One region of the Acidovorax sp. GW821-FHT11A03 genome, then DNA from elsewhere that is predicted to be linked to it. Evidence: predicted binding sites of a transcription regulator. Region 1 holds the regulator's gene; each other region holds the start of a gene.

Region 1 (3,234 bases):
CAGCGCGCGGACGACGACGGCAAGCCGCTGTCGCGCGAGGCCATCGAAGAGCGTCTCACGGCCTTGCTGCAGGAGCTGCGCGTGGACCATCTGCGGGCCTCGCCCGCCATGGCCCTGTCGGGCGGCGAGCGCCGCCGCGTCGAGATCGCCCGCGCGCTGGCCACGCAGCCGCGCTTCATCCTGCTGGACGAGCCCTTTGCGGGCATCGACCCCATCGCCGTGATCGAGATACAGCGCATCATCGGCTTCCTCAAGGCGCGCGGCATCGGCGTGCTCATCACCGACCACAACGTGCGCGAGACGCTGGGCATCTGCGACCACGCCTTCATCATCAGCGATGGCCAGGTGCTGGCCCAGGGCACGCCGTCCGAGATCGTGGACAACGCCGAAGTGCGCCGGGTGTACCTGGGCGAACATTTCCGCATGTAGACATGGCCTCCACGCTTGTCATTTCGTGTACTGCGCTGCCCCCCGAGGGGGCCTTCGCGCCTTGGGGCGGCCCGGCGGCGCGGTACGGTACCCCCACGCTCCCCGCTGCGCGTGGTTCGCTGCCCCCCGAGGGGGCCTTCGCGCCTTGGGGCGGCCCGGCGGCGCTCAATCAATGAAACCTGGACTCTCGCTGCGTGTCTCGCAGCATCTTGCATTGACCCCCCAGCTTCAGCAGTCCATCCGGCTGCTGCAGTTGTCCACGCTGGAACTCTCGCAGGAAGTCGAGCAGATGCTCGACGAAAACCCGTTCCTCGAACGCAACGCCGACGAGGCGCCGCGCGAGGAGTTTGGCCTGGAAGCCGCCGATACGCCGGCCCAGGCCGACGACTACAGCGCGGATGATGCTATTTTTTCAGGAGCTACCAGCGCAAGCAGTACCAGCGCTGAGGCTCAAAATGATGCTGAAACACCGAGCGCGGGCGCCGACGAGCCCGACTGGAGCGGCGACGGCACGGTGGAGATGGCGCCCAACGACGCCGAGTGGGGCGGCGACGCCCCCGCCCGCAACCGCAACGACGCCGAAGGCGACGAGGCCGACGCCACCGAGCTGGCCCGCACGCACGAATCGCTGACCGCCTTTTTGCACCGACAGGCGCTGGCGCTGCGCCTGTCCGAGATCGACCGCGCCGCGCTGCGCTTCCTGATCGAATCGCTCAACGACGACGGCTACCTGGAGGATCCGCTCGAAGAGCTGGCCATCAGCCTGGCCGGGCCCGACGACCTGGAGCAGATCGAGGAGCTGGTGCACCGCTTCACCGTGGCACAGCGGCTGCTGCAGAGCCTGGAGCCCGTGGGCGTGGGCGCGCGCGGCCTGGCCGAGTGCCTGACGCTGCAGCTCAAGGCGCTGGCCGCCGACGAGGACAGCGACATCGACCCCGACACCGTGCAGACCGCGCTGCGCGTGTGCCAGCAGCCGCTGGAGATGCTGGCGCGGCGCGACGTGCGCCGCCTCACGCAGGCCTGCGGCGACAGCGAGGAGCGCACCCGCGCCGCCATGGCGCTGATCGCCCGGCTGGAGCCGCGCCCGGGGCGCCGCTTCGCCGACGTGGAGCGCAACATCATCATCCCCGACGTGATCGTGCGCAAGGCCGGGCGCGCCAATGGCCGCGACGGGCAGCACAACTTCATCGTGCAGCTCAACCCCGACGTGATGCCGCGCCTGCGCGTGCACGACATCTATGCCGGCGCCCTGCGCGGCCACAAGGGCGGCGAGGGCCACCAGGGCATGCAGCAGCGCCTGCAGGAGGCGCGCTGGTTCATCAAGAACATCCAGCAGCGCTTCGACACCATCCTGCGCGTCTCGCGCGCCATCGTGGAGCGGCAGAAGAACTTCTTCACCCACGGCGAACTCGCGATGCGCCCGCTGGTGCTGCGCGACATCGCCGACGAGCTGGGCCTGCACGAGTCCACCATCAGCCGCGTGACCACGGCCAAGTACATGGCCACGCCCATCGGCACCTACGAGCTCAAGTACTTCTTCGGCTCGGGCCTGGGCACCGAGACCGGCGGCAATGCGTCGAGCACCGCCGTGCGTGCCCTCATCAAGCAATTCGTGGCCGCCGAGAGCCCGACCAAGCCGCTGTCCGACAGCCAGATCGCCGAGATGCTCAAGGAGCAGGGCATCGAGTGCGCGCGCCGCACCGTCGCCAAGTACCGCGAGGCGCTCAAGATCGCGCCGGCGAATCTGCGCAAGGCGCTGTAGGCGCCGTGCGGGCGTGTGCGCGGCGCATGCGCCTGGTGGCCCGTTTTTCCGCTCCGTTGCCGTCTTTCCCCCTTACTTCGCCACCCCGTCCATGGCCCGCATCGTCTTCGACCTTCCCGCGCACTTCGGTTTCGCCACCGAAATGCAGATCTACATCAGCCACGTCAACCAGGGCGGGCACCTGGACAACGCGCAGCTGCTGAGCCTCGTGTCCGAGGCCCGGGTGCGGTTTTTCCAGTCACTCGGCTACCCCGAGGCCGACGTGGGCGGGCTGTCCATCGTGGTCGGAGACATCGTGGCGCAGTACAAGTCCGAGGGGTTCCACGGCGAGACCATGCGCGTGGAGATGGCGCCTGCGGACTTCAACCGCTATGGGTTCGACCTTGTCTTTTGCATGACCGAGAAGACCTCGGGCCGAGAGGTGGCGCGCGGCAAGATCGGCATCGTTTTCATCGGCAAGGCCGACCGCAAGGTGGCGCCGATCCCGGACTCCATCCGCCAGTTGCTGCTGGCCCGTGCCGGCGCGCCGGATTCACACGCACTTTCCGAGCGCGTATCCTCACCATCGTCATGAATCAACTCCAACTTTTTCTCCCTTGCGCCGCCGGTGTGGAGGGCTTCCTGGCCGACGAGGTGCATGGCATCACCGGCCTCACGGGGCAGGACCTGCTGGTGGGCCGGGGCGGCGTGCTGCTGCGCGCCTCGTGGCGCGACGCGCTGCTGCTGAACCTGCACAGCCGGCTGGCCCAGCGCGTGCTGGTACAGCTGGCGCACCGCCCGTACCGCTCCGAGAACGACCTCTACGCCGCCGCCAGCGACGTGGCCTGGGAAATCTGGTTCACCACGCGCCAGACCTTCAAGGTCGAGGTGACCGCCCAGCACAGCCCGCTGCAGAGCCTCAATTTCGCGGGGCTCAAGGTCAAGGACGCGGTGGCCGACCGCTTTCGCGCCAAGAGCGGCGTGCGCCCCGACGTGAACACGCAGTGGCCCGACGTGCGCATCCACCTGCACCTGACCACCGACGAAGCCACCATCTACATCGA
Region 2 (3,234 bases), on a different contig from region 1:
CTTCCAGATGTCCTGCGTGGTCGTGGCCGTCACGCCGATGCCGTCCATGATGGCGCGGTGGTTCCAGGGCTCGCCCACGCAGAAGCCGTCCATGTTGCCCACGCGCATGTTGGCCACCATCTGTGGCGGGGGCACGGTGATGACCTTGGCATCCTTCATCGGGTTGATGCCGTTGGCCGCCAGCCAGTAGTACAGCCACATGGCGTGTGTGCCGGTGGGGAAGGTCTGTGCGAAGGTGTACTCGCGCTTCTCGCTGGCCATCAGCTTGGCCAGGCCCGCGCCATTGACGGCGCCCTTGTCGGCGAGCTTCTTGGACAGCGTGATGGCCTGCCCGTTGTGGTTCAGGTTCATCAGCACGGCCATGTCCTTCTTGGGCCCGGCCAGGCCCAGGTGCACGCCGTAGACCAGGCCGTACAGCACGTGGGCGAAGTCGAGTTCGCCGTTGACCAGCTTGTCGCGCACACCGGCCCAGGAGGCTTCCTTGGTGGGGATGATGGTCACGCCGTACTTCTTGTCGATGCCGAGCACCGAGGCCATCACCACGCTGGCGCAGTCGGTCAGCGGGATGAAGCCGATCTTGACTTCCTTCTTCTCCGGCGCGTCCGAGCCCTGGGCGTGCACCAGCGCACGCAGCGCGGGGCTGACGCCGACGGCGCCCACGGTGGCGGCCTGCAGCACGGTGCGGCGGTTGAGGCTGGTTTTGAGCAGATCGGTCATGGGGCACTTCCTCATAGCGTTGAAAACAAAAAAGGCGTCCTCCCGAGCAGCCTGCATACATGCAGCACCGGTCGGTGAGGGACGCCTCTGTCCATGGCGATACCCGATGAAGGGCTCGCCCAGCACCGGCCCGCCTTTGGGCCCGTGCTGTGTGGGGGTGAGACCGCCATTGGTCTCGCAGGGGTTAATGCAAGTGGCGTGCCAGGCCTTGCCGCACGGGCTCCGCATCAGTTCGGCGCATGGTTTGCTATTGAATTAATAGCTGCTTGCGCAAATGAATCAAGCGCTGGGGGCCTTTTTGACCTGCAAACGCGCGGAGGTGGTGCGCGCGGTGAATGCCGCACTGCCTTTGTGCGGCGCACCATCCGGGAGAAGCCGGTGGACCTGGGCGTGGCCCAGGCCGGGGATGCCGGGGAAGGACCGCTGCGCAGCGAGGGGATCGTCCCCTTTCCCGAGTCGGGCGGCGATTCGAGAGGAGGGGCCAGGGGCCGCGGTTCCAAGACTGCCTGCGCAGTCTGGACGTCCCCGAGAGCGGGCGGCCTCTGGTGGCTGCACCGATGCGCGCAGCGCCTCAGGAGGATGTCGCCTGTTTACCCGAGCAGGTCCATCACGTCGAGCATGCGCTGGGCCACATCCACGAGCTTGAGGCCCTTGTCCATGGCGGTCTTGCGCAGTTTCTCGTACGCGGCCTGCTCGGTCAGGCCCTGGCGCTGCATGAGCAGGCCCTTGGCGCGGTCGATGGTCTTGCGGTCCTTGAGCTCGGTCTTGGCATCGGCGAGCTCGGCGCGCAGCGCCTGCTCGTGCTGGAAGCGCGCCATCGCCACGTCCAGGATGGGGCGGATGCGCTGGGGCGCGAGGCCGGCCACGATGTAGGCCGACACGCCCGCGGCCACCGCGTCCTTGACGTGCGAGGTGTCCTCGTCGTTGGTGAACATCACGATGGGGCGGCGTTCGTCGCGCGTGGCCACCACCACGTGTTCCAGCGCGTCGCGGGCCTCGCTCTCGGCGTCCACGATGATCAGGTCGGGCTGCAGCTGGGCGATCCGCTCGCTCAGGAACACATCCGCGGGCAGCGTGGCGATCAGGTTGAAATTGTTCTCCAGCAGCCCGATGCGCAGCGCCCGCGAACGCTCCGCCTGCAGCACGGCGTGTTCGTCGTCGGGGTCGGCAATGGCCAGGTCCGGGGCCACCACCACGATGCGCAGAGACTCGTTCATACCCCGGAGCATAAGCAATTTTTACGCCACAAATTGGTGCGCCGAAGTAGTGCGCCCCGGGCAGGTGCCGGGTTCCGGCAAGGGCCTTGCCTTGCAGGGTCTGAAACTTGCTAATAGTTTGCCGATTGGCAGGGCATACCCGATAGCGCCTTTCCTCCGTCGTCGCATATACATCTGGTCACATTGACATATTGATGAGGATTCCGCATGAACAAGCATATTGACCGGCGCCGTTTCGCCGCCGGGCTGGCCTTGACCACCGCCGCGTCCATGGCGCTGCTGCTCCTGTCCGGGTGCGGCAAGGTGCCCGACACCATCAAGATCGGCGTGGCGCAGCCCTTGAGCGGCCCCCTGGGCGCCCTCGGGCAGGACTTGCTCAATGGCGTGAACCTGGCCGTGGCCGAACTGAACAAGGGCGGCTACACCGTGGACGGCAAGCGGGTGACGCTGGAGGTGGTGGCGGTGGACGACAAGGCCGACGCGGCCACCGGCAAGACGGTGGCCCAGCAGCTGGTGGATGCCGGCGTGGTGGCCGTCATCGGGCACCTGAATTCGGGCGTGAGCATCGAGACCGCGCCCATCTACGCGGCCAAGGACATCGCGCAGATCGCCATCTCCACCAACCCCAAGTTCACGCAGCTGGGTTTTTCCACCACCTTCCGCATGGTGGGCAATGACACGCTGCAGGCGCGCGCCATCGGCTCGTTTGCCGCCACCCAGCTGGGCGCCGCGCGCTATGCCGCGCTGGACGATGGCACGCCCTACGGCAAGGGCCTGGCCGACGGGGCCGCCGCGCAGCTCAAGGCCGAGAAGAAGGAAGTCGTGGTGCGCAAGTCCTTCGACGACAAGACCACGGCATTCGACGAACTGGCCGGCGAACTCAAGGCCGCGAAGGTGGAGGTGATCGTCTCCACCCTCAATGACTTCCAGGCGCTGGCGCTGCTGGAAGCACTGCGCAAGGTGGGGCACACCAAGGTGAGCCTGCTGGGCGGCGACACCATCAAGACCACCGACATGACCAAGGGGGCCGGCATCGTCGAGGGCGTCTATGCCACCTCGCCCGTGCTGGAAGCCAAGGAGTTTTCCACGGGCAAGCCCTTCCTGGAAAAGTACATCGATGCCTACAAGAAGCCGCCCGCGTACGGCGGGCACTACAGCTACGACAGCATGTACGTGCTGTCGGCGGCCATCCAGAAGGCCAAGTCCGCGGACCCCAAGGACATCACCAAGGCCATGCACGGCATCAACGGCTACGCGCCCGTGATCGGCACGATGACCTGGGATGACAAGGGCGAGCAGC
Region 3 (3,234 bases), on a different contig from region 1:
TGCGGAAGTGCATTGCATCGCGTTCCGCGCAGGCCCCTGGAGGCTTGGCGGGCGCGCGGCAGGTTCTGGGGTTAGCATTCCCTCGTATCGATTTTCTGGAGTTCCCGCATGCCCGACCAGGCCGCGTCCCTGACCGTTTCGACCCTTGTGCTGCGCTCGCGCCAGCTGGAGATCGACGCGGTGCGCCACCTCGCCAGCCGGGCCGTTCTGGTGGACACGATCGGCCAGCTGATAGAAGGTCTGCAGCGCGAGCGCGGCGCATCGGGCGCCTACCTGGCGTCCAATGCCCAGCGTTTTGCCGACATGCGCAGCCGGATCATCCAGGAGGTGCTGCCACTGGAGGCGCGACTGCGCCAGGAATTTGCCCAGCATGTGGAACCCGAACAGGGCGCGACGGCCAAGGCCTTGTCGCTCATGGCGTGGGCCCTCCTGGGGCTTGATTCTCTGCCCGCGCTGCGCAGCCAGATCGACAAGCAGGCGATGACCGCACACGACTCGATCGCTGCGTTCAGCCACCTGATCGCGGGTCTGATCGAGCTGGTCTTCCATGTGGCCGATGCGGCGGGGCTGCCCAGCGTATCGCGCCAGCTGGTGGCTTTGCTGCACCTGGTGCAGGCGCAGGAAGAGGCGGGCCAGGAGCGCGCCATGGGCGCGCTGCTCTATGCCTCTGGCCAGGGTAGCGACGCGCACCAGCAGCGGGTGCTGCACCTCATCGACGCGCAGGAGCGCAGCCTGCGCGTGTTTTCCGAGTTTGCCGATCCGGCTCTGCGTGGACGCTGGGAGCAGCAGCAGCTTGCCCCCGGCATGGCCCAGCTGGAGCGGCTGCGGCGCACGCTGTGCGTGGTGCGCCCCGGCGCCGCCCTGGACAGCAACCTGAGCGACGCCTGGTTCGACGTGTGCACGGAGCGCATCAACGCGCTGTGGCAACTGCAGGTCGAACTGGTCCAGCGTCTGCGCGAGGACTGCGAGGCTCGCATCCTCGAAGCGCAGCAGGACCTGCAGGACTCCAGGGGCCTGCTGCGCGGCCTGCGCGACAACCCGCCGCAGCGCACGCACGCGGTAGACCGGTTCTTCGACATCGCGGTTGCACCCACGTCCGTGCCGGAGGCGGCGGCCGGCACGCACGGGGCCGAATCGGCTTCGCTGCTGGAACTGCTGCAGGCCCAGTCGGCGCGCATGGCCAGCATGGAGGCCGAGCTGGAGGCGGCGCGCCGCACGCTGAACGAACGCAAGGTGATCGAGCGCGCCAAGGGGGTGCTGATGGCCCGCCTGGGCATGAACGAGGAAGTCGCCTTCCGCGTGTTGCAGAAGACCTCGATGGACCAGAACCGCCGGCTGCTCGAGGTGGCGGAGGCCACGCTGTCCCTGCCCGATCTCGCCTTTGCGCAGTCTGCGCTGTCAGGCGCCAAGTCCTCATAGATAGCGTCGCGGTGCCCCGCAACGGGGCGGGCAGGCACTGGTGACCCACTGTGGTGCCGGTGCCGCACCGAGTGGAGGCTCATTTCTTGCGATGGTCGCCGCGCATGCGCCAGAGAGGGACGGGCCACGCTCCGATGCACCATTCCATCAGGGGTATGGAACTTGCATGGAGAGAAGTGGTTGTCGGCTAAAGGCGGCTTGCCAACCCACCGTCTGCAGTCTTCCGCAGGCAAAGGAATCGCGCATCCAAGGATAACGGCGTCCCTTGCGTCTCCTCCAGATGACTGGAGGAGACGCAGCGGACGCCGTTTTCTTTTTTCCTCCTTGCGCGTTCCGCCGGCCTGCCGTCCGGGACGCTGTCAATAGTCTCCCGTCCCAAAGGAAATTCAATGGCCTACCTTGCCCCTGCCGAGTTCGTGACCAAGATGGTCGACTCCGGTGAATCCAAGCTCCTGATGTCCACCCGCGACACGCTGATCCGCTCCTACATGGCCGGCGCCATCCTGGCGCTGGCGGCCGCGTTTGCCGTGACCGTCACGGTCAACACCGGCAACCCGCTGGTCGGCGCCATGCTGTTCCCCGTGGGCTTCATCATGCTGTACCTGATGGGTTTCGATCTGCTGACGGGCGTGTTCACGCTCGCACCGCTGGCGGTGTTCGACAAGCGCCCAGGCGCCACCTGGGCGGGCGTGCTGCGCAACTGGGGCCTGGTGTTCGTGGGCAACTTCGCGGGCGCACTGACGGTGGCGGTCTTCATGGCCATCATCTTCACCTTCGGCTTCAGCGAGGCGCCCAATGCCGTCGGCGAGAAGCTCGGCCACATCGGCGAGGGCCGCACGGTGGGCTATGCCGCCCATGGCGCTGCCGGCATGCTCACGCTGTTCGTGCGTGCCGTGATGTGCAACTGGATGGTCTCCACCGGCGTGGTCGCCGCGATGATGTCCACCACGGTCTCGGGCAAGGCCATCGGCATGTGGATGCCGGTCATGATCTTCTTCTACATGGGTTTCGAGCATTCCATCGTCAACATGTTCCTGTTTCCCACCGGCCTGATGCTGGGCGGCAAGTTCACGCTGATGGACTATCTGATCTGGAACGAGCTTCCCACGGTGCTCGGCAATCTGGTCGGAGGCCTGACCTTCGTCGGTGCCACGCTGTATTCCACGCACTACAAGACCGCGCCCAAGCGCCACCATGTCTGAGCTTCTCCCTGAGCGACCTCGCCGCTGCGCGCTTCGGGCATGGGGACGCCGCCAGCGCGGCGGGGCGACCCCCGCGCGGCGGCTGGCGGGTGGGCCGCGCCGGTTGCATGGGCTGGCGGTGGCGTGCAGCGCCATGGACCGCTGATGGGCCACGGCACGGATCCGGGCGGGCTGCGCGTCACGCTGGGCCAGCACTCGCGGGCGGGGCGCAAGGGCGTCAACCAGGACTTCCATGGTGCCATGTTGCCCGGCGAGCCGCTGCGCGGCTCCAAGGGGATCGTCGTCGCCCTGGCCGATGGCATAGGGTCCAGCACGGTCAGTCAGGAGGCCAGCGCGGCCTCGGTGCGCAGTTTCCTGGACGACTACTACGCCACCTCCGACGCCTGGTCGGTGCGCCGCTCGGCCCAGCGCGTTCTGAGTGCCACCAATGCGTGGCTGCATGCGCAGACCATGCGCAGCCACGCGCGTTTCGACAAGGACCGCGGCTATGTGACCACCTTCAGCGCGCTGATCCTGAAAGGCCGCGATGTCCATGTGCTGCATGTGGGGGATGCGCGCATCTATCGCCTTCACGGGCAGTCGCTCGAGCAGCTGACGCAGGACCACCGTGTCC
Region 4 (3,234 bases), on a different contig from region 1:
ACCACCATTGCCGCCCCCTACCGGGGCAGGAACAGCAGCCAGTAGATCAGCAGCAGGTTCACCAGCACGCTCACCGCGAGCGCGATCTTCCACAGGGCCGTGGCATCGCGCTGCATCAGGGGCTGGGGGCCGGGGGCCGACAGGGGCCGCGACGCGCCGCGCTCCAGGGCCAGCAGCAGCTCCTCCGCCGTCTCGAAGCGCTGCGCGCGGTGGCGCGCCACGGCCTTCAGGGCGATCTGGTCGAGCCAGATGGGCACGCCCGGATTGTGGCGGCTGGGGGCCACGGGGTCGCGGTGGTAGCGGCCCAGCTGGTACTGCACCACCTCGCCATAGGGCAGGCGCCCGTGGCTGAGCAGCTGGTACAGCGTGACACCCAGCGCGAACAGGTCGCTGCCCGCGTCGGGCAGCTGGCCGGCGGGATCGCCGTTGCGTTCGTAGCCCGGCCACTGCTCGGGGTTCATGTAGCTGGGGGTGCCCGCGTGCAGGCGGCGCGTGGCCTCGGGCTCGCGGCCCGAGAGGGCCACGCCCAGGTCCAGCACGCGCAGCACGCCGTCGTCGCCCAGGTGCAGGTTGTCGGGCTTGATGTCGCGGTGCACCACGCCCTGGCGGTGCAGCCAGCCCAGCACGCGCGCGGCCTGCACGGCCACCGTCACGGCCTGCCCCACGGCCAGGTGCTGGCGGTGGCGCAGGCGCTGCCCCAGCGTGTCGCCGGAATGCCAGTCGTACAGCAGGTAAAACGCGCTGGCCCCCGTGCTGTCGCCCGTGCCGGTGGCGCCCAATGGCCAGTCGTTGAGCCGCGCCAGATGGGCTGCGGCCTGGCCCGACTGCATGCGCCGCGCCACCCAGGCCTCGTGCGCCAGCGTGGCGCGCTCCTCCACGTCGTGGGCACGCGCGGGCAGCAGGGTCTTGAGGGCATACAGCCGCTGCGTGGCCCCGTCGCGCACCTGGTAGATGCGGTGGATGCCGCTGTCGGCCACCAGGGCCGTCACCGTGAGGCCATCCACGGTGTCGCCCACCTTGAGCAGGGGCAGCACGGGCAGGTCCTGCGCACGGCGGGATTCATCCTGCAGCGTGGCCTCCAGCACGCCCTGCACCTGCACGATCAGCGCGGTCACGTTGTCGCTGCTGCCACGGCGCAGCGCGGCCTGCACCAGCCCGTCGCTCAGGGCCTGCGCCGGCCCGCCCTGGCGCAGCAGCTGGCGCAGCTCGCGCACGGGAAGGCTGCCGTGCACGCCATCGGAGAGCAGCACGAACAGGTCGCCGCTGTGCAGTTCGCCCTGGCTGTAGTCCACCACCACATGGTCATCCAGGCCCATGGCGCGGGTGAGCTGGTGGGCGAAGTCGTGCTGCGACATCACGTGGTCGGCGGTCAGCTGCTGCAGCCGGCCGCCGCGCAGCAGGTAGGCCCGCGTGTCGCCCACATGGGCCAGCGTGTACGACTGGCCGCGCAGCACCAGCGCGGTCACGGTGGTCAGCCCCACCGCGGGCTGGCGGCGCCGGTTCATGGACGCGAGCCAGCCGTTGTGGGCGGACAGGATGCGGTCCAGCGCCACCGTGGTGTCCCAGGTGTCGGGCGTGGCGAAGTAGTCGTTCACCAGCGTGTTGACCGTGGTCTGGGCGGCCTCGCGGCCGTTGCCGCCCGTGCTCACGCCATCGGCGATGGCGGCGATGGCACCCCGCTCGCGCTCGCGCCCCTGCCCGGACACCAGCGCGGCGAAGTCCTCGTTCAACGCCTTGCGCCCGGCCTGCGAGGTGTAGCCAAAGTCCAGTTCAAAACTCATGCACCAGCTCCATGCAGGTTTCATGCCCAAGGTGGTGCATGCCGCGCCCGCCGGGTGCGCGGGGCGGCACGGGCCCGGCCCCGGCCTGCCCCATTCTCCGGGCCCGGCGCCAGCCCGCGCCCCAGATGCGTGCAGGGCGACTGGCACAAGCATTGCTTAACGTAGGCAACGAGACCCTGCGGGGTCCCGCAATTCAGCCGTGCAATGGCGCACCGAGGAGTTGTACGGACAAAGGCGTCCCCACATGCCGTTTCGAATCGCATTCGAAGCAGCATCGTGTGGACGCCTTTTTTGTTTTTCGCGCCGCCCCGGCGGCGCAACGGACGGAGTCACGATGAAAAAGCTCAAGCTGGTGATGGTGGGGAACGGCATGGCCGGTGTGCGCACGCTGGAAGAGCTGCTCAAGATTGCCCCCGATCTGTACGACATCACGGTGTTCGGCGCCGAGCCGCATCCCAACTACAACCGCATCCTGCTCTCGCCCGTGCTGGCCGGCGAGCAGACCATCGACGAGATCATTCTGAACGACTGGTCCTGGTATGCCGGCAACCACATCACGCTGCACACCGGCTTCACGGTGACCGACGTGGACCGCGTGCGCCGCGTGGTCAGCGCGACCAGTGCCGCAGGCGATGTGATCACCGCCGAATACGACCGCCTGATCATGGCCACCGGCTCGAACCCGTTCATCCTGCCCGTGCCGGGCAAGGACTTGAAGGGTGTGCTGGCCTACCGCGACATCGCCGACACCCAGGCCATGATCGACGCCGCCGCCACCTACAAACACGCCGTGGTCATCGGCGGCGGCCTGCTGGGCCTGGAGGCCGCCAACGGCCTCATGAAGCGCGGCATGCAGGTCACCGTGGTACACGTGGCGGGCTGGCTCATGGAACGCCAGCTGGACGACGTGGCGGGCAAGATGCTGCAGGATTCGCTGCAGCAGCGCGGCATGCAGTTCTTGATCGGCGCGCAGACGCAGGAACTCGTGGGCAACGCCGATGGCCGCGTGGCGGGCATCAAGTTCAAGGATGGCACCGAGGTGCCCGCCGACCTCGTGGTGATGGCCGTGGGCATCCGCCCCAACACCGCCCTGGCTGAAAAGATGCGCCTGCACGTGAACCGCGGCATCGTGGTGAGCGACACGCTGCAGACCACCACCGACGCACGCATCTACGCCGTGGGCGAATGCGCCGCGCACCGGGGCATTGCCTATGGCCTGGTGGCCCCGCTGTTCGAGCAGGGCAAGGTGCTGGCCAACCACCTGGCCGAGTTCGGCATTGGCCGCTACCAGGGCTCGCTGACCTCCACCAAGCTCAAGGTCACCGGCATCGATTTGTTCTCGGCCGGCGACTTCCAGGGCGGTGAAGGCACCGAAGAAATCGTGATGAGCGACCCCTTCGGCGGCGTGTACAAAAAACTGGTGATCAAGGACGACAAGCTGGTGGGCGCCTGC

Evidence for each region. The regulator sigma-54, encoded in region 1, starts transcription at its own class of promoters, with help from an activator protein. The targets are predictions, from matches to a motif close to TGGCANGNAANCTGCTTT.
Region 2: AC1RVY_RS07405 (ANTAR domain-containing response regulator) is a predicted target of sigma-54. The motif match lies at 1,946-1,963, and genes of this name have one in related genera.
Region 3: AC1RVY_RS18455 (formate/nitrite transporter family protein) is a predicted target of sigma-54. The motif match lies at 1,571-1,588, and genes of this name have one in related genera.
Region 4: nirB (nitrite reductase large subunit NirB) is a predicted target of sigma-54. The motif match lies at 1,923-1,940, and genes of this name have one in related genera.

Annotation. Positions count from the first base shown of each region.
Region 1 covers NZ_JBXASG010000008.1:31,608-34,841, forward strand. Annotated here, with positions in the region: gene lptB (LPS export ABC transporter ATP-binding protein) at 1-429, shown strand, start outside; gene AC1RVY_RS19875 (RNA polymerase factor sigma-54) at 602-2,191, shown strand; gene AC1RVY_RS19880 (acyl-CoA thioesterase) at 2,283-2,765, shown strand; gene AC1RVY_RS19885 (THUMP domain-containing class I SAM-dependent RNA methyltransferase) at 2,762-3,234, shown strand, end outside.
Region 2 covers NZ_JBXASG010000003.1:61,809-65,042, forward strand. Annotated here, with positions in the region: gene AC1RVY_RS07400 (CmpA/NrtA family ABC transporter substrate-binding protein) at 1-717, opposite strand, end outside; gene AC1RVY_RS07405 (ANTAR domain-containing response regulator) at 1,308-1,934, opposite strand; gene AC1RVY_RS07410 (branched-chain amino acid ABC transporter substrate-binding protein) at 2,142-3,234, shown strand, end outside.
Region 3 covers NZ_JBXASG010000007.1:132,889-136,122, reverse strand. Annotated here, with positions in the region: gene AC1RVY_RS18460 (nitrate- and nitrite sensing domain-containing protein) at 109-1,419, shown strand; gene AC1RVY_RS18455 (formate/nitrite transporter family protein) at 1,809-2,621, shown strand; gene AC1RVY_RS18450 (bifunctional protein-serine/threonine kinase/phosphatase) at 2,766-3,234, shown strand, end outside.
Region 4 covers NZ_JBXASG010000003.1:44,949-48,182, reverse strand. Annotated here, with positions in the region: gene AC1RVY_RS07330 (bifunctional protein-serine/threonine kinase/phosphatase) at 18-1,781, opposite strand; gene nirB (nitrite reductase large subunit NirB) at 2,116-3,234, shown strand, end outside.